Regions from separate parts of the Halalkalibacter lacteus genome, predicted to be linked through region 1. Evidence: riboswitches for the same ligand, from Rfam matches in the RefSeq annotation. Region 1 holds a riboswitch; each other region holds the start of a gene.
The links. Region 1 has a riboswitch for cobalamin ahead of SAZ04_RS02410 ((2Fe-2S) ferredoxin domain-containing protein). Riboswitches for the same ligand answer to the same signal wherever they lie in the genome.
Positions count from the first base shown of each region.

Region 2: it holds a riboswitch for cobalamin, as region 1 does, so the genes downstream of both, metE (5-methyltetrahydropteroyltriglutamate--homocysteine S-methyltransferase) here and SAZ04_RS02410 ((2Fe-2S) ferredoxin domain-containing protein) in region 1, are expected to answer to the same signal.
Region 3: it holds a riboswitch for cobalamin, as region 1 does, so the genes downstream of both, SAZ04_RS04795 (ribonucleoside-diphosphate reductase subunit alpha) here and SAZ04_RS02410 ((2Fe-2S) ferredoxin domain-containing protein) in region 1, are expected to answer to the same signal.
Region 4: it holds a riboswitch for cobalamin, as region 1 does, so the genes downstream of both, SAZ04_RS04620 (hypothetical protein) here and SAZ04_RS02410 ((2Fe-2S) ferredoxin domain-containing protein) in region 1, are expected to answer to the same signal.

Region 1 covers NZ_JAWRVL010000002.1:196,840-201,999, forward strand. The annotation lists gene SAZ04_RS02395 (class I SAM-dependent methyltransferase) at 1-665, shown strand, start outside; gene SAZ04_RS02400 ((2Fe-2S) ferredoxin domain-containing protein) at 724-1,116, shown strand; gene SAZ04_RS02405 (GTP-binding protein) at 1,214-2,395, opposite strand; cobalamin riboswitch at 2,739-2,921, shown strand; cobalamin riboswitch at 3,090-3,273, shown strand; gene SAZ04_RS02410 ((2Fe-2S) ferredoxin domain-containing protein) at 3,425-3,808, shown strand; gene cobJ (precorrin-3B C(17)-methyltransferase) at 4,027-5,160, shown strand, end outside.
Region 2 covers NZ_JAWRVL010000026.1:7,266-12,425, forward strand. The annotation lists gene SAZ04_RS16735 (VanW family protein) at 1-365, opposite strand, end outside; gene SAZ04_RS16740 (cob(I)yrinic acid a,c-diamide adenosyltransferase) at 556-1,140, opposite strand; cobalamin riboswitch at 1,420-1,607, shown strand; gene metE (5-methyltetrahydropteroyltriglutamate--homocysteine S-methyltransferase) at 1,722-4,010, shown strand; gene SAZ04_RS16750 (hypothetical protein) at 4,028-4,204, shown strand; gene SAZ04_RS16755 (ATP-binding protein) at 4,271-5,160, opposite strand, start outside.
Region 3 covers NZ_JAWRVL010000004.1:181,779-186,938, forward strand. The annotation lists gene SAZ04_RS04790 (ribonucleotide-diphosphate reductase subunit beta) at 1-420, opposite strand, end outside; gene SAZ04_RS04795 (ribonucleoside-diphosphate reductase subunit alpha) at 451-2,631, opposite strand; cobalamin riboswitch at 2,760-2,962, opposite strand; gene SAZ04_RS04800 (YbjQ family protein) at 3,186-3,506, opposite strand; gene SAZ04_RS04805 (alpha/beta hydrolase) at 3,586-4,521, opposite strand; gene SAZ04_RS04810 (PucR family transcriptional regulator) at 5,071-5,160, shown strand, end outside.
Region 4 covers NZ_JAWRVL010000004.1:135,869-141,028, forward strand. The annotation lists gene SAZ04_RS04610 (DEAD/DEAH box helicase) at 1-580, opposite strand, end outside; partial or broken gene SAZ04_RS23340 (ATP-binding cassette domain-containing protein) at 668-1,063, opposite strand; gene SAZ04_RS04615 (ABC transporter ATP-binding protein) at 1,099-1,758, opposite strand; gene SAZ04_RS04620 (hypothetical protein) at 1,787-1,993, opposite strand; cobalamin riboswitch at 2,226-2,418, opposite strand; gene SAZ04_RS04625 (GTP cyclohydrolase II) at 2,709-3,428, opposite strand; gene hemB (porphobilinogen synthase) at 3,548-4,549, shown strand; gene SAZ04_RS04635 (recombinase zinc beta ribbon domain-containing protein) at 4,624-5,160, shown strand, end outside.

The DNA of each region.
Region 1 (5,160 bases):
GCAGTGAAGAAAATGCAAATTCAGAGTTAAGCAATCTAATGAATTTTATTCCATACCGGAAAAATCAGAAAGTGCTTGACCTTTGTTGTGGTGCTGGAAGGCATAGCCGCTGGTTTGCTGATAGAGGAATGAACGTTACAGGGGTAGATTTATCTAATACCCTAATAGAAGAAGCAAAGAGGCAGTCACATACATTAAACATAACATACATAAGATCTGATATGAGAGACGTAACATTTAAAAATGAATTTGATATTGTCGCTAATCTCTTTACGAGCTTTGGCTACTTTGATAAGGATAAAGATAATGAACGTGTTTTTACACGAGTACATTCTTCTTTAAAGGAAGGTGGATATTTTTTGTTTGATTATTTAAATCCAGCATTTTTAAGAAAAAATTTAGTTCCCTTTTCACAACAAACATTTGATCAAACATCCATCTACCAGTATAGAAAGATTGACAACGACACCGTTATTAAACGAATAGTCGTAAAAGATAACTATTCAAATCGTAATTATGAAGAACGAGTGAAACTGTATTCAGAGGATAAGATTAGAGAAATGCTAGAGAATAATAATTTAAAAGTCATGCATTTATTTGGTAACTATGATGCGAGAAAATATGATCATAGTTCACCTAGATTGATATATATTTGCAGAAAATAAATCGTAATGATATCTATTATCGTGTTGTTAAACTCTAAGTAAAAAAGGAGCTGAAGGAATGGCTACATGGAATTTAACGGACACACAACATCACATTCTTATATGTAATGGAAGTAGTTGCAATAGAGCAGGAGCAGAAGCATTAACTCAATCTATTAGAAATGAGATAAGTGCTAAAGGTTTAGATCCTATGATCCATACGTCAAGAACGCTTTGTAATGGACGCTGTCAAGATAAATGTGTTTTGATTACTTACCCCGATGGTCACTGGTATAAGGAAATGTCTAGTGAGGATGCTCCACGATTTGTTGAATCGCTAATGACAGGAAATAGGCTAGAAGACAAAGTAAGTCATTCATTTAATGGGAGATGCTTTGAACTAAGTGAAGGAACGATGAAAGGTGTTGAAAAAGACAGGGAAATAGTAAAGAAAGTTTCAAAAAAGTTATAATTCTTTTATAGAAATCTATAAACAGTAAGGCTGTTGAGATCAATTGATATCAACAGCCTTTTTTCAACATTCACATAAAAGATTTATACGATTTTTTTTAAGCTTCAACATATTGTGGAAGTGGATCGGGAATCTTAGTCCAATCTGAAGTCATCTCACTATCTGTTAATACACATTGATCAAGGGAACCTCTAACTTGTTCATGATTCATATCAATACCGATTAGGACTAATTCTGTCATTCGATCACCGAATTCTGGGTCCCATTTTGCTTGTAGCTCAGGCTCCTCAAGGAGTGCTTTCTGTCTTTCTTCTTCAGAATACGCTGCAACCCACTCTCCGGCACCTTGAATGGTAACGATAGACCCTGACTGTGAAATCAATCCAGCCATCTGATTTCTGGAAGCGACCCAAATGAACCCTTTCGCTCGTACAACATCAACAGGCCAATTTTCCAGCCAGTTCATTAGACGCTCTGGGTGAAATGGTTTTCTACTTCGATAAACAAATGAAGAGACACCGTATTCCTCCGTTTCTGGTTTGTGCTCTTCATTTAATTCCTTAATCCATCCAGCAGACTGACTCACTTTATCAAAGTCGAATTTGCCTGTATGTAAAATAGAAGACAATTCTACCTTAGAGAATGATGTAGGAATAATATTTGCGTCTGCATTTAATTTCCTCATGAAGTTCAGTAATTCATTTTTATCAACTTCTTGTAACATTTCAACTTTATTAAGAATAATCACATCGGCAAATTCAATCTGATCAACGAGAAGGTCTGAAATTTCACGCGTATCAGATTCATCTGTACCTTCTTTACGATCAAGTAATGATTCACCTGATGCATAATCATCCCAAAAACGATTCGCATCAACAACGGTCACCATTGTGTCTAGCTTACACTTTTTCGTTAAATCTACACCAATTTCTTCATCAATATACGTAAATGTTTGGGCGACTGGTACAGGCTCACTAATGCCCGACGATTCAATCACGATATAATCGATATCTCCTGCATCAACTATTCGCTCGACTTCTTGCATTAAGTCCTCACGAAGAGTACAGCAAATACAGCCATTTTGAAGCTCTACTAGTTTTTCCTCCGTTCTCGAAAATCCATTGTCTTTAACAAGCTTAGCATCAATGTTCACTTCACTCATATCATTTACGATAACAGCGACTTTCAACCCTTCACGATTCGTTAAGATGTGGTTTAATAAAGTGGTTTTACCGGAACCTAAATAACCACTTAGTACAGTAACAGGTACTTTTTTCATTAAATAAATCCTCCTTTTAAACTCTTACACATGCGATCATGTATAAATATTAATGTAAGTGAAAATTCCATTTACACGTGGTTTTAAATAGTAATTGTTACGATTTAAATTTTATCTTTCTTTTGTCACTTTGTAAATAGAAGGATTTATTTTATGAAATAAAAGGTTTTTTTTAGTACTTGTACAAAATATATACTTGCTAAATATACTGAAGAGTAGTTTAATAGACAGTGAATATAAACTACTCTTTTTATTTAGGTAGCAGGGAATACAGTTACAGTCTAATGTCCTGCTACTGTATATATCGAAATAATTTATAAAACCATTTAGAAAAATGATTTTAAAAAAATGCAATAACAAAGGTGCATAGCTCTAGTTATGCTTAAAAGGGAAGTACGGTGCAAATCCGTCACGGTCCCGCCACTGTAATGGGGAATTTCATTGTATAAAGTCACTGAGTATATCGGGAAGACGCAATGAAATGATGAACCTAAGTCAGGAGACCTGCCTTTGTTTGAAATTGCTTCAATACCTACGGGTCATAGGTAGAGAAGTGTAGAATAGATGCTACTTATGTTTGTATGCCATTTATTTTGCACCTCTATCTATAGATAGAGGTGCATTTTTATTTAAAAGAGGAAAAGCCGTATCCACGCTACTGTAAATGTAATAGAAAGCCAGAACTATAATTTAAGTTAAGAATCCAAACAAAGGTGCATAACCACTGGTTATGTTTAAAAGGGAAGCACGGTGTAAATCCGTCACGGTCCCGCCACTGTAATGGGGAATTTCATTGTATAAAGTCACTGAGTATATCGGGAAGACGCATTGAAATGATGAACCTAAGTCAGGAAACCTGCCTTTGTTTGAAATTGCTTCAATACCTACGGGTCATAGGTAGAGAAATGTAGAATAGATGCTACGTAAACTTGTATGCCATTTATCTGCACCTCTATCTATTGATAGAGGTGTATTTTTATTTTCAACTTTCATCAATAAATTCTGGAAGTAAATAAGGAGGAATAGATTATGACTACTTGGAATTTAACGGGTACAAAAAAACATGTTCTGATTTGTAATGGATCTAGCTGTATGAGGAAGGATGGGGAAGAAATTACTATAGCTATTCGAGAAGAAATAAAGAACCTTGAATTAGATCAGCAAATTCATACATCGCGGACAAGATGTAATGGTCGTTGTAAGGATGCGTGTGTTGTTATTGTTTACCCTGAGGGAAATTGGTACTCAGCTACTTCAACAGAAATCGGGCGTTCTATTATTAAAAGCCATCTAGATCCGTCAGTTGACTTACAAGAATTTTTAATTTATGACTTTGAAAATAGTGAAATGCTAGCTAAGAATACGACTGCTAGAATTAAGGGCGTTTCGAAAGTGGCAAAGACAAAGGTATAGGTTGTTCTTGTTTATTGAGCTAAGAGTGTGGATTCAAAAAGGTGATGCAATGGCTCCGCTCGCTGTGCGCATGCTATGGAGAAACTCACTCATAGCATGCTTAAGGTGAGAGATACTTCTCTCACCATATACAGCGACTACGCTCATTGCTTCGATGTTGTTCAAAAAGGTAAAAACCAACCCTTTTGAACAACATCTTATAAAAGGAGGTATGCATAATGCTTGGAAAATTACTTGTTATCGGCTTTGGACCTGGTAGTTTTGATCATATGACGAACAGGGCACAAACAGCAATCCAAGAAAGTGATTACATCATTGGCTATAAAACATACGTTGATTTGGTACAAGATTTATTAACGAATCAAGAAATTATTAGTACGGGTATGTCTGAAGAGGTGAGTCGTGCGCAGGCGGCCGTTCGTCTCGCTGAAGAAGGGAAAACAGTTGCTGTTATTTCAAGTGGTGATGCTGGTGTTTATGGGATGGCAGGACTGGTTTATGAGGTGTTAATGGAACAAGGCTGGACAGAAGCAACTGGGGTAAGTGTCGAGGTGATTCCAGGTGTATCTGCCAGTAACTCGTGCGCATCCTTACTAGGAGCACCGATTATGCACGATGCATGTACGATTAGTTTAAGTGACCACTTAACTCCATGGGATCTTATTGCAAAACGAATTGAAGCAGCCGCACAAGCTGACTTTGTTATTAGTTTATATAATCCAAAAAGTGGTCGGAGAACGAGACAGATTCAAGAGGCTCAAAGAATTCTACTTGAGTATCGTTCACCGAAAACACCAGTTGGTCTTGTGAAAAGTGCTTATCGTGAGCGCGAACATATTGTCATTACAGACCTTGAAAACATGCTGAACTATGATATTGGGATGTTAACGACGGTTGTTATCGGAAATTCATCTACCGTTCTCTATGATAATAAAATGATCACACCAAGGGGGTATCAACGGAAGTATACGTTACATACAACGGAACAGCGATTAAAGCCGCATGAACGATTACGACACGAAAATGAACCTTGGGCGTTGCACGAAGGAAAAAATGATATGGACCTCGCAAAGGATCAAACGGCTGCCACAGCAGTTGAAACGGTTGTTCCTAAGAAGACGTCTCTAGAACTTGCCCAAGAGGCGCTTAGTAAAGTAAAAGGTATGTCCAGTCAAATACAAGAAACGAAGACCGTAAATAACCCTGTTGTCTCTATTTTTGAACTGGCTGTTAGTACGGGTGTTGCTAACAAGCAATTCACTCCGAAACAAATGTTGGCTCTTGCTGAAGTTGTTGGTGACGAAGGAACGATGGAATATACGCCGCACCATCAAATTCATCTTCGAATTCCT
Region 2 (5,160 bases), on a different contig from region 1:
TCAACAAGCTCTTGCTCAGATAAAACAACTCGCACTTTTCCCGGAATCACGTTTCCATCCGAAGTAATCCGTGGATTTTGCATCGGAGTATCTATTTGACTCGCCAAATCATTTGCTAATTGGTTCAGTTTCTCTTCATCCAGAGATTGCTCTACAAAATAACCAAAATCATTTAAAAGAATGTCATGAACTAAATCATTAAATTCATCTTTCAAATCAACTTTCCAATAAACAGGTGCTTTCCAATTCGTCTCCGTTTGAAAATAAGAAGAGTGAACAGCAACTGGTTTCAACTCTTCTGCTGACAGATCGTTACTACATGCAACAAGTAAAAAAAGAACACAAAAAAACAAACTCTTTTTCATATATTGTTTCCCCCTCAAAACAGCCCACACATTTATCAATATATGAAAAGACATTTGAATCATTCCAGACAATCCATGCTTTTTTCAAATAAAATCCATACCAAAAACCTGCTACTTAGTTGACTACAATTTAAACATTTCATTTCAAAAAAAAAAACCACACAATATAGTTGCGTGGTTTCTTAATCATCTATTTCGTTCGCTTTCCACCTTTAAATACGATCGCACTTCTTTCATATTCCACATCTTTCACTTTTAGACGATGGTTTACCACTCGTGCAATCGCAAAAAAATAATCGGAAAGACGATTTAAATATTTTAAAACAATTGGGTTCGTCTCATCAACTTCACGATGTAGCCTTGTCACATAACGTTCCGCACGTCTTGTAACCGTTCGGCACACATGAAGAGTTGATGCTTGCAAAGACCCACCTGGTAAGATAAAGCGCTCTAATTCTGGCGCTTCTTGAATGTAGACATCAATTCGCTCCTCGAGAAAATCAATCATCTCTTGTTTTGCCTTATACGGATGTTTTTCAGATGCCTTCATCATAGCTAAATCACCACCACAATCGAACAGTTCATGCTGAATTTTCACAAGTTCCTCCTTTATATCAGGAAAAATCGCATCATCTAACTGAGCTACGACCTGGCCAACAAAAGAATTAAGTTCATCCGTTGTCCCATAAGCAACCACTCTTGTATCATCTTTATCCAATCTCCCACCTATAACACTTGTCTTTCCCTCATCACCTGTACGTGTATATAACTTCATAACGTTCCCCCTACTATATTTGTTTAGAATTGATTTTGTGTTCAATCACATTAAAAAACAAATGATTCAAGATAGAAATTCTAAATAAATACTGCATAATCTTGAAAACATTTCATAGTCTTTATTTCATTTTTGTATTTTTCAGTATACATGAAAAACAAATCTATGACAGTATTTTTTTAAAATGGTCATCGTCTTACTAGATTGGCAAAGGGAAATTTTCAAAATAGAATAAAACTATTGACATAGCCCATCACTCTACGCTAGAGTTTAAAACAATCTCATATGTTGGAAATTGGTACTTTAAATATTTATTTAAAGTTTAAAAGGGAATTCGGTGTAAATCCGGAGCGGTCCCGCCACTGTAATAGAGGAGTTATCGTGACCTGTGTCACTGGCAAAAGCCGGGAAGACCACGATAATGATGATACTAAAGCCAGGAGACCTGCCTATTTCAACAACACTGCTTTACCTACGGGAGATAGGGAGGTGTTAACAATACTTCATTGATTATTCTATGGATATCGTTACCCTTTTTCTGGTAATGATGTCTTTTTTTGTTACAAAAAAATTTGGAGGTTATGACATTGAACGTAATTAAAACTAGTAATCTTGGCTATCCTCGCATTGGCGAGAAACGCGAATGGAAGAAAACACTTGAAGCTTATTGGGCTTCAACAATTTCAGAAAAAACCTTTTATAAGCAAATGAAAAAGTATCGACTCCATTATTTACAAACACAAATTGATAAAAAAGTTGATCTTATTCCAGTTGGTGATTTTTCATTTTACGATCATGTACTTGATACGGCAACGATGTTTGGATTCGTTCCAGATCGCTTTTCTTATTCAGATGGTCCGGTATCTCTATCAACATATTTTTCAATGGCTCGGGGAAGTAAGGATACCCCTGCTTGCGAAATGACAAAATGGTTTGATACAAACTATCACTTTATCGTTCCTGAATTGGAAGAACGGAAACCTGCCTTGGTTTGGAATAAACCACTTGAAGCATTTTTAGAAGCAAAACATGAGTTAAACATCATTGGAAAACCCGTCATCATCGGTCCTTTCACCTTTTTAAAGCTATCAAAAGGATACGAAGAACAAAAATTTGAAAGTCAGTTGAAAAACTTAGCGCAAGTCTATATTCAATTACTCCTTGAATTAGCTGACGCTGGAGCTCCAATTGTTCAAATCGATGAGCCTTATCTTGTAATGGATCTTTCAACTGAAGAAATGACGCTATTCTCAAACCTTTATAATGAAATTACAAAACAAGTACCACATCTTGATATTATTATTCAAACATATTTCGAAGCAGTTTCTCATTATAAAGAGGTGGTAAACCTACCCGTTAAAGGGATCGGGTTAGACTTTGTCAGTGGCTTAAATGAAAATGTGACAGCAATCAAGAAATATGGATTTCCTAAAGATAAACTGCTTGGTATAGGAATCATTGACGGCCGAAACATTTGGAAATCAAATCTAGAAGAGAATCATCGCTTTTTAACTGAACTGGCAGCTTATGTTCCAATTGAAAACCAAATATTGCAGCCTTCTACTAGCTTGCTGCATGTTCCAGTCAGTCTTGAACATGAAACAGAATTAGAGCCAATTATTAAAAAAGCTTTGGCATTTTGCAAAGAAAAACTTGATGAATTATGCCTGTTAAGAGATGTAACCGTTGATTGTAATGATCAAAACAAGCAATCATTATTAAAATATAAGCAATCATTTGAAGCCTTGGAGAAATCAGAATGGCGAGTGAAGCAGGAACGCCCATTACTACCTACGACTCGACCTTTATCTTTTTCAGATCGATACCATCTACAGCAACAAAAATGGGATTTGCCACTGCTGCCAACAACAACAATAGGGAGCTTTCCACAAACAAAAGAAATTCGTCAAACGCGTTTTAAGTGGAGAAAAGGTGAACTTTCAAATGAAGCATACGAATCACACATTTACTCAGCTATTGAAAAATGGATTCACATTCAAGAAGAGTTGGCACTTGATGTCCTTGTACACGGAGAGTTTGAAAGAAATGATATGGTTGAATTTTTTGGAGAAAAATTAGCAGGATTTACGTTTTCAAAAAATGGCTGGGTTCAATCATATGGTTCTCGTTGTGTGAAGCCTCCTATCATCTTTGGAAATGTATCATTCATAGAACCGATGACATTAAAAGAAACAGCTTATGCACAATCTCTAACAAATAAACCGGTAAAAGGGATGGTAACTGGGCCTGTAACAATTTTAAATTGGTCGTTTGTCCGAAATGACATTTCGAATCAAGAAGTCGCTTTTCAAATTGCAGAGGCCATCTTAAAAGAAGTCCAAGTGCTTGAAGCCAATGGAATTACGATGATTCAAGTAGATGAGCCTGCACTTAGAGAGGGCTTACCTCTAAAAGAAGAAAAACATCAAAACTATCTTACATGGGCTATAGAAGCATTCCGCATGAGTACTTCAGCAGTGAAAGATACAACACAAGTTCATACTCATATGTGTTATAGCGATTTCAACGAGATCATTAATGCGATAAAAGCATTAGATGCTGACGTTATTTCTATTGAGACGTCAAGAAGTCATGCTGAATTGATTCAAGCATTTGAAACAACCGTCTATGACAAAGGCATTGGACTCGGAGTCTATGATATACATAGCCCACGAGTTCCAAAGAATGAAGAGATGCTATCTATTATCGAACGCGCCCTCTCCGTCTTACCAGCTAACCTCTTCTGGGTTAATCCAGACTGCGGACTAAAAACCCGTGGTGAAACAGAAACCGTTGCTGCCTTAAAAAATATGGTCACTGCTGCAAAAGTTGCTCGAACAAAAATTGCAGAAAAACAACTAAGTAACTAAAAGGAGATGGTTTAAGAATGAGATATGAACTTGTCCGCTTCCTGCGAAATACGTGTGATGAAAAAGTAATGAATGCTTTTATCAAGAATATGGATGCAAAAAGTTTAGAGACATTGTTTCATTATCTATCTTTGACCGATATCAAAACGAAAGAGCGCTGGATTGCAATCTATCATAATTTGATCAATAGTTAATGTACAGAAGAACCGAGCTTGTCTTAACAAGGTCTAACCCCGACAAACACTTGTCGGGGTTAGGTTTTAATTATTGAATATACATGGGATAAAAAAGGAAAAAGTTGTTCCCTCATTCATTTTACTGTGCACGGAAATATGCCCACCATGCGAATCGACAATATTCTTCGCAATCGCAAGACCTAATCCAGTTCCTCCACGTCCCCTTGTACGTGCTTTATCAGCTTTATAAAATCGTTCAAATACATACGGTAGATCCCCTTCAGGTATGCCTGACCCCGTATCAATGACGTCAAATCTATAACCTTCGTCATATTGCCTAACAGCTAATATTACCTTTCCATGTTCTTTCGTGTGGCGGATTGCGTTATGGAGTAAGTTGGTAAGTACTTGTTCGATTCGATCAGGATCACATTCGATAACATCCGAATGTTCTATATCAAGCGATAGTTGGATTGCTTGTTCACGGGCTAAGCCTTGAAACTTGCGGACAATGCGTTCAGAAAATGGTTGAACCTCGAGCTCTTCTACATTCAACTCAACATGCCCTGCCTCCATCCTTGCAAGATCCAATAATTCGTTTACTAGCCTTCCCATTCGTAATGATTCATCATAGATAATTTTTGCAATTTCCTTTTTATCTTCATCAGATCCAGCAATATCATCAATGATTGCTTCACTATATCCTTGAAGCATAGAGATTGGTGTTCTAAGCTCATGAGACACATTGGCAATAAAATCTTTTCTAAGTTTATCGTGACGACGTTCTTCCGTCATATCGCGGAAGACAGCGACAGCACCACGTATCTCATGGCGATCATATAATGGCGTCATCAGGATCATCCAGCTTCTCCCTTGCATTTCTACTTCAGTCATTTGTTCTTTTTCTAACAATACAACCTTTTCAAATAACGTTTGCATAGCAGCGGGTAAATTCCCTTTTATATCCTGATTCA
Region 3 (5,160 bases), on a different contig from region 1:
CTCATAAATTTCATCTTGTGTTGCTTTCGGTACAACGCTTGAGAGTACATACGAATAACTTTGATTGTGAACGACCTCTTGGAAAGAGAGAACACTCATTAAGGCAGCCATGCTAGAATCAGTTAAATAATCCGCTACACGAAGGGTGTAGTCTGTTTGGATACTATCGAGAAAAGCTAGTAGTCCAATTATTTTCTTAAATGCTTCCTGTTCATCATTTGTTAAGTTCGGGAACTGTTTTGCATCATGTGTCATATTAATTTCAAACGGTGTCCAAAAGTTAGCTAGCATGTTTTTATATAATGGATAAGCCCATGAAAAACGAACATCATCCCAATTCAAAACGTTTGAACTTTCTCCGTTTATTAACCCCGTTGACGCATTAGGTGCCCCTACATCATATAATTTCCGTTGTTGCATCGTATCCACTTAAATGGCCCCTTTCTCTTCTTAACTTGAACAACTTTCGCAATCCTCTTCAATGGAAACAGAGGTAGAGCGAACGTAATAGGTTGTCTTTAGCCCTTTCTCCCAAGCTAAAAGATGCAAATCTAGTAACTCTTTTGCTCTTACTGTATTAGGTACATATAGATTAAAAGAAATCCCTTGATCAATATGACGTTGTCTCTTCGCGTTCTGAAGAATACTCCATTTTTGATCAATTGTATGGGCTGACTTGTACAGCCATGTTGTCTCTGCTGATAAGTCAGGAGCTACAACCGGAATCCGGTAATTTTTCTTTTCTTCCATATAGAACTTTGAAAAAATAGGATCAATGGATGCTGTTGATCCCGCAATAAGTGACGTCGTTGCATTTGGTGCTACCGCAAGTAAATAGCCGTTTCTGATTCCATGTTTTTTAACTTCTGTTTGTAATTCTTTCCACCTTGGAGAGTCATACTGACGCTTTTCGAAATACTCACCTGTCTCCCAATCTGAATTAGGAAAAGCTGGATACGCTTCTTTTTCTTTGGCAAGCTCCATACTTGCTTGGACGGTCGCATAGTTAATTGCTTCATACACGCGATCAACTTCTGCAACCGCCTCATCAGATTCCCATCTGATCCCTTTTCTAGCTAAATGGTGATGCCACCCATACGTACCTCCACCTATGGCACGATAAGTTTTATTCGTTAACTCTGCTTGTTTAACATCGAGACTGTTCATATCAATAACGTTATCAAGCATCCGGATTTGAATTTTAATAACTCTTTCTAATACATCGTCTTTCATTACATTGGCAATTGATAATGAGCTCAAGTTACACACAACGTAATCACCTGGCTTTTTCGTTACTGTTATCATTCCATTTTCAAGCAGCTCTTCTTCTATCGTTGTCGCACTCATGTTTTGCATGATCTCAGTGCATAAATTAGAACCATAAATCATCCCATTATGACGGTTAGGATTAAGTCGATTCGCAGTATCTCGGTAGAACATAAACGGACTTCCCGTTTCAAGTTGCGACATCATAATGCGTTTCATAATATCAATTGCTTGTACTTCAACTCTCGATAACTCGTTGTTCTTCACACATTGTTGATAACGTTCGCGAAAGGACCCTTCGCCCTTATTCTCATCGTAAAAGTCTTCTAACGAAAATCCCATCATTTGACGAACTTCATGCGGATCAAACAAATACCAACTCTCACGATTATCAACTGCCTCCATGAATGCATCTGGGATTGAAACAGCAGTAAATAAGTCATGTGTACGTTGACGTTCATCACCGTTATTAAGCTTTGAATCTAGAAAAGAAAAGATATCTTTATGCCAAACATCAAGGTAAACAGCAATCGCTCCTTGACGCTGGCCAAGTTGGTCAACACTTACGGCAACATTATTTAATTGCTTCATCCACGGAATGACACCAGAAGATACCCCTTTAAACCCTCTGATCGAAGAACCTTTTGCGCGAATTTTCCCAAGATATAGTCCAAGTCCCCCACCGTTCTTGCTAACTGTTGCCGCATCCGTACAGCTATCAAAGATCGCGCGTAGGTCATCTTCTACTGTATCAATGAAACAACTAGATAATTGACCGTCTTTTTTACCTGCATTAGCAAGCGTCGGTGTCGCAACGGTCATATACAAATTTGACAGTGCCCAATAACTTTCTTTCACAAGCTCTACTCGCTTTTCTACTGGTTCCTCGACCATTAATGTCATCGCTATGATCATCCAACGTTCTTGCGGCAATTCAAGCAATGTTCCATCAAAGTACCTCGTTAAATAGCGATCTGCCAGTGTCTTGACTCCGATATATGTAAACCGATCATCTTGCTTACGATTGATAGTAGCTGCAAACTCATTAAGCTCTTCTATTGAATAAGCTTGTAGCCTTTGATCATAAAAGCCGTCCTCTATTAATTTTTGTACCCAATTAGCAAATCGATTATCCCAATCGATAGCCCATCCTCTTGTCTGCTCAATTTGTTCATACAACGAGTTTAAATAGCACTGTCCCGCCACATATGTCCAATCAGGCGTATCAATCTCTAACTGATTAAGCGCATCCAAAGCTCGCGTTTCCCACGTGACATCTTCTTTCCACCATTCATTTATTGTTAGATGCGGAAATCGTTCCTTTACCTTTTCTATCATTGACCTTTTCTCCACTGTTGTCTCCATTAATTAAACACTCCTCTTCTAAAATAAAAAACGCTCTTTCTCCTGGTAAGAGAAAGAGCGCAAAACGGCGAGTGAAATAAGACAATACCAAACATACCTGCCGTCTCACTTCTCACACCCCGAAGATAGTTAACTAAAGAATGACGGCAGGTCTCCTGGCTAGCGCTTCACTCTACTTTGAGCCTTCCCATGCTAGTTCATATCTATCGATACGAACCTATTGCACAGTGGGTCCCTCATTTCGTCCACACATACAGTTGCGGGGGCAGCTCTGGCCTCACGCCAGATTCCCTATTAAGTCTACTAGACACCGTTCATTCCGCAAAATCAATATATAGTTGTTTTTACATTTATAGATTACGATATATTGTACATGCTACAGAATCACACTTAAGAATGCAAGAACTATTTTCAGCAAAAAATAGCATCTACTAATGTACATATTATTAGATTGCTTGTTACTCTCCTGACTAGCGGCTTTACTAGCCACAACCAACTCCTTCCACACAAAATAAGAGACTGCTCCTCTAAAAGGGCAGCCTCACTCACTCTAATTAGTACTTCTCAATCACCACCGCGGTCCCATACGCAATAATCTCCGCTGCATTTGCCATAACCGTCGATGTTTGCATTCTCATTCCGATGATCGCATTGGCTCCTTGTTCTTCCGCCTCTGTTACCATGCGGTCGATCGCAAGTTCACGTGCTTCGGTCATCATCTCGGTGTAGCCTTTTATTTCACCACCAACAATCCCCTTTAAACCTGCAGTAATATCACGCCCAATATGTTTAGACTGAATCGTACTTCCTTTTACATAACCTTTTACATCTGCAATGTCATACCCCGCTACTTGTTCAGTCGTTACAATCATCATAATTGATTTCCTCCATTTCTTCTTTCTTATGCTCTAATTTAAAAATCAAAAGTAATATGACTAAAGACTCCCCACTACCTCAGACATGACGATTTAACCATTGTTTGACGACCTCAAGAAAAACAGGTGAGAGTGGCTTTTCTCCGATGTTTTTGTACACCTTTTTCAATTGCAGAATTCCAACTTCTTCCATTTGATCACGAAGCATATGATTCATCCCATCAATTACGTGCGTTTCTGTTTCTACCTTTGTATAGCTCGCAACTTCACGTACTTTATCTGGGGTCGCTTGTACGTCCTTGGAACCCGTAACGGCTAAGATAGGACAAGATACTTGCGCTAATCCACTATACACATCATACTCATAATGTTCTCGAAACCACTTAGCTGGAATTTTCACTCCTTGATATCGAATGACGTCTTTTTTTGTTGAACGTACTTTTTTATCAAATTTGACTCCTTTTTTCTCTGCTTTTTTTGCTACATTTAACAGGCTGAATAGTTTCCCTTTCACACCTTTTTGTTCCTGTAATGATTCAACTATTTGTCCTCTCTGATACGTAAGAGCATCTTCAAGTGATGCCCCAGCTCCTGCAACTAATAGAAGTCCAGCTAAGTCTTCACCCTTTGCAATTTCTGGTGCTAGCATACAGCCTTCACTATGACCAAGCACAAATATCTTATTACGATCAACAATCGACTGCTTCTTCAAATAGTGAATCGCAGCCTTCGCATCATTAACGAGATCCCAGAAACCCATTTTCGCAAAAACTCCCTCGCTTTTCCCTGTCCCTCGTTTGTCATAACGCAACGTAATAAAACCTTGATTCGTCAGAAAGGTTGCAAGCTGATCATATAAATGCAATGTCTGCCCTTTGCCATTCCCATTGCGGTCAAGTGGACCTGAACCAGCAACAAGCAAAATGGCAGGTAGCGCAATCGGTGACGTTTCTGGATACGTTAATGTCCCGAAAATCTGATTTTTTTCGCCAAACTGAATCTCTTTTTCAGTCATATAATCGCCTCCAAAGAAGTTTTGCAGGATAAACATCATAAGTCCGTGCTTGTCGGTCTCTTAATGGTCGTTTCATAGCAGCTTTTCGAAAACCTCGCTAAGGTTCCTCACCAAATTGCACCACCTCATCATGAGTTAAGTGAAGCGTTGTCTGACCATACATAATCCAACTTGTTTATATTGCTTTAAATGATGATTTAGCATATCTAGCCACGAAAAGGGTCTACCTCTTCTCTCTCGATTCGAAACTCCTGTTTTCATCCCCCACGGTGTCTGACTACTTGTTCAACAGACTAGTCATGAAAAGCCGATCTGTTTATTAGGTGTTGTTTTATTTAACTCTACTTCTAAAAACGCAATATTATCCCTTTTTTTCAACATATATTTTTTTCTAATGTTCCTCTACCTTTATTGTTCAACTACTTGATTCTATATAGCGATACTATTGCAGAGGGTTTTACCTATCAAGAGTGTTTCATTCGATTTTCTTTTCTATTTCTATGCTATAGTAACATTACCATTACATTCAAAAAAGGCAGGAGTTATGTTATGGATTCGAATAAATTTGACCGTGTTTTCGATTCTCTTGAAGAATTCGTCGATACAATCAGTGATGTTCTTGATTGTCCCGTAACACTT
Region 4 (5,160 bases), on a different contig from region 1:
TTTCCAATGATAAAAATTGTTTTGATGAGTAATACGTCTTATTTAATTTAATAATCCATTCTACTAGTAAAGGAGACTTTATGATCCCTGTATCCTGTTCCATTCTCCCATGCGAAAAACTAGAAATGGTTTGAATAAACTGATTAGTAAGCTGCTTTACATAGATGGCTTGTCTTTCTTCCCTTTGTCTTTCTAGTTCCTGTTGACGCAGTTGAAAATTGTCCTGATGTTTTCGTTTCCTATCAAGTAAACTTTGGTTATGAATTTGAGAAGAACTTGTTATAATCGTTCTCCCTTGGTTACTTTCATAAATTTTCAGCATTACCGCTGCAATATGTTTGCAGGGTTCCCAGTATTGATCATATGCAGGACAGTTACATTTTGAAGAAATACCAATCTCATCTTCCTCAATTGTTACATGATAGGACTTTGACCCTCTTACTTTTGCTGCCCAAATATTTCTCACGGGATCATGATATAAATCACTAACACGACCTTCACGATAGTAACCAAGCCCACGACGGTAGACAGCATTCGTAAATATATCTTTTATGTCATCCTTTGTTAATTGATCGATCATAAGGTTACCTCCACTTAAACGTTAAAGGAAATACTATTCATACTTTCCAATTATCTATTATTTTAGACTGTTATACTAGATTTGTAATCAAAGTAATTTAACAATGATTGAAGATAGTTCGACAATATGAACAACTACATCATATTTACTTTTATCTCCGTTAAAATAAAAAAGCCCCTTGAGAGGGACTTGTATTTCTGCATTTTCCTTTGTATCTAATTTGTAAAGCATGTATGGTTCCATTAAACTTGAAAAAATAGTCATACGGGGGTGGAGAATTGAATCTGGGTGTTGAAATATCAATTGAGTTTGCTTTCGTAAAGGGCGCATTTGTTTTTCATTATAGTTCGTAATCTCTTCACCTTGGTAAAAAATTTCCCCTTCATCGATGGGTATCAATTTCAGTAACAGTCGAGACAATGTTGATTTTCCACATCCACTTTCACCAACAATTCCTAATGTCTCACCTTCCTCTACTTTAAAACTAACTTTATCTACTGCCTTATGCTTTTTTAAACCTAGAAAATCGCCACTTTTAAATCATGAGTAATTAATAGTAAGCCAACTCCAGTATCACTAACAATGTTTCGAAATAAAGAAACAACTTCACCTCGCAAAACTGCATCAAGACCTTTTGTAGGCTCATCAGCAATGATAAAATGTGGCTTTCCAGATAAACCGATAGCAGCTAACACACGTTGTTTCATTCCACCACTTATTTGAAATGGACATCTATTAACGATTTCCTTTGGTTGTGGCAACTTTAATTTAGAAAGTAGATTTATAATATATGAATGTTGCTCGTTTCTTTGATATTTATGGTGTAAATAAACAGAATCTTTAATTTGTGAACCGATTTTTAGCACTGGATTCAATGATGTAGTAGGGTTTTGCGGTATAAGGCCTATTTCTCTCCCTCTTATCCTACGAAATTGTCTCTCAGAAAATTCCAGCAAATCTTTATCTTTATAATATATATTTCCAGATACGTTTGCGTTTTGAGGAAGAAGACCTAAAATTGATAGACCTAAAATCGACTTTCCGCTCCCCGTTTCACCAATAATTCCTATAATTTTATTTTTCGTTACATTTAGTGATACACCATCGACCGCTTTTACTCTACCTTCTCTTGTTTGAAAGGAGACGTATACATTATCGATTTTAATAGCTTCTGACATATGTATCCCCTTTCTTATATATTTCTTCTTAGTGGTTCAGTCCGAACGTCAAAGTAATCACGTAATGCATTGCCAATGTAACAGCAATAATACACATTCCAGGCAAAAGAATTAAATGAGGATAACTTCGAAAATAAGGACGTGCATCATTAATCATGAAACCCCAATCAGGAGTTGACGGCTGCAAGCCTAATCCTAAAAAGCTTAATGCTGCTGGATAAAATCGTTCTGCCAATTCTGACAGTAAATAACACGATAATAGGACCAACCATATTAGGAATGATATAATGAATCATTATATACCGTTGCTGAGCACCTAATGAACGGATTCCTTCAATAATAAATAAAAAAAACTCATTCCCGAAAAGAGAAAGAGCATAGAACGGCAATGTATTAGTAACCATAAAATTATGATTTTATTATATATAATCCTGCCATCTCAATTTCTCACCTCCCCGAAGAAATGAAACTTTTTGGAAAAAAAGGCAGGTCTCCTGACTCGTGCTTCTTTTTACTCGGAGCCTTCCCACATAAGCACCGTTAAGCTACTTATACAGTGGTAACCTCATTTCATCCACACTTACAGTTGCGGGGACAGTTCTGGACTTTCACCAGATTCCCTATTTAGTCTAATTAGACACCTTAAATTCCTAAACGTATTAAATTTTTAAAACCTCGAAATTAGTAGAATTTAAACGATTTTTAAATAATTTGATGCTAGCTTAAAAGTCATAAAAATTCAACAATCTGGACCTAAACTAAAAAGGAACGTACTCTCATATGAGATATACGTTCCATATTATGGAATAAAAATGCAAAAAGACAACATATTCATTTGAAAATGATTTAAAATAAGATTGTAGTATTGAAGAGAAACAAGTGAAAAGCTATCATATGAAATCTCTTATTCTTTAATTCTGTGTAATAGTTAGACCCTCAATTTTTATTCCTTAAGTAACTAAATGCCCTGATTTATTTATTTTTGTAGTTAAATACCTTTCATTATAAGAATTTGTACTGCACCACACTGGGATACGCTCTTTGATTTTGATACCTTTACTCTCAAGCTGGCTCCTCTTATCAGGATTATTTGTAATAATGGATATAGGAAGTTTTCTTAAATGTTTCAAAACAATTGCAGCTTCATCATAAATACGTAAATCGTCTTCGAAGCCAAGAGCTAGATTTGCTTCTACTGTATCTAAACCATTTTCTTGCAATAAATAGGCCATAGCTTTGTTGAATAAGCCGATCCCTCTACCCTCTTGGTCAGCTAAGTAAAATATAGCTCCTGTACCTTTCTCCGTAATTATGCTTTTTGCTTCTTTAAATTGTTCACCGCAATCACAACGTTTACTCCCAAACACATCACCTGTATGACAAATACTATGAAAACGAACATTTGCATCTTCTGCATTAGAAAATTCACCATAAGTTAAAACCGAGGAATGTTGTTGGTGTGCTAATGGCACACTTTTAATCCTATCTAATAACTCCTTAACACTTTCAATATCATTTTCAATATTGATCCATGTAAACCAAGAAAAAGTATAAATCTTACCATGCACATCAAGCGGCATTTTTACAGGACCAATTAGTGCAATCTTTTTATTATCTTGTTTAATTAAGTTAATCTTTGATTCTAATAATCTAAACGTATTTACATCCATTTCTCTACATCCTTTACTCTATGAATTGAATTTCTACATAAACTTCTTTATAATTCAAATCGTAATAATTACGATTTATAACTCTTTATTATAACTCTTTTGAAATGTGGTGCAAAGAAATGAACTCTATTAATTTTAAACGACATCGACGTCTACGCTCATCTGGGACTATGCGGGATTTAGTTAGGGAGACAACATTAACAGTAGATGACCTCATTTATCCTCTATTCGTACATGAGGGTAAAGAAATAAAAAAAGAAGTTCCTTCCATGCCAGGTGTCTATCAACTATCATTGGACTATCTCGATGAAGAAATTGAAATAATAAAATTGCTAAATATCAAAGCAATTTTATTATTTGGAATTCCACAATATAAAGACCAACATGCTACCTCAGCTTATGATGAGAATGGAATTGTTCAACAAGCAATCAAAAAAATAAAAAGTATTGATAAAAACCTACTTGTCATAACCGATACTTGTATTTGTCATTATCAATCAGAAGGACATTGTGGAATTCCACAAAACGGAAAAATTCTAAATGACTTCTCCCTCGAAATTCATGCCAAAGTTGCATTATCTCAAGTAAAAGCAGGAGCAGATGTCGTTGCACCTTCTAGTATGATGGATGGATTTGTATCTGTAATTCGAAATACTTTGGATGAAAATGGTTATCATGATATTCCAATTATGTCCTATGGGGTAAAATATGCATCTAGTTTTTACGGACCATTTCGTGACGCAGCAAATAGTTCCCCTCAATTTGGTGATCGAAGAACGTATCAAATGGATCCCGCTAATCGACTTGAAGCCTTTCGAGAAGCTAAAGCTGATATTGAAGAAGGAGCAGACTTTTTAATTATTAAACCTGGAATTTCATATCTTGATATTCTACGTGATATGAGAAATACATTTCCCGTCCCCTTGATTGCCTATCAAGTAAGTGGAGAATATTCTATGATTAAAGCAGCGGCAGAAAAAGAATGGATTAACGAACAAGAAGTTGTTCTAGAAAGTATGCTGAGTATGAAGCGTGCAGGGGCTGATATGATGGTTACCTATTACGCAAAAGATATCGCTACATGGTTGAGTAGGCATGATCATGACAATAAACGAAAGTAGCAAGCAATTAAATTTTTTTGTAAACAAGGTGACTGTTATGAATTATTAACAGCAATTGACAATCGTTTAAGCTTATACTCACTAATCCTTATTACGTTGGTGACTTAGTACAAAATCGTTCAACTACAGTCAGTGTTACAAGTAAGAAAAGGAGACAAGATGAACAGGAAGATCAAATTATCGTTAAAGATACGTATGAAGCGATAATCTCACGCGATGTTTTTAATGCTGTCCAGCAGCAATTGAAAATTCGTACTAAGTTTATAACGGCACCAAAGAAGCATCTTTTTACAAATATTCTATTCTGCTCTGATTGCGGAAAAGGAATGTGGTACCGGAGCAACCGAAAGGATTATGTATGTGGCAATTATGCACGGCACGGTAAAAAGGCATGCAGTAGTCATTCGATTAAAGAAGATTTACTCAAAGATACTGTATTAACTGACATTCAAAAGTTAGTAAAAGAAATTTATCAAGAGCAATACGTTAAGCAGATAGAAGCTCAATCAAAGAAATCGAAGCAAAGCCTTCAAAAGCAACTCGATAAAGTCGAGAAGCAAGTCAATATAATAAAGGGTCGAAAAAGAAAATACATTACTATGTTAGCCGAA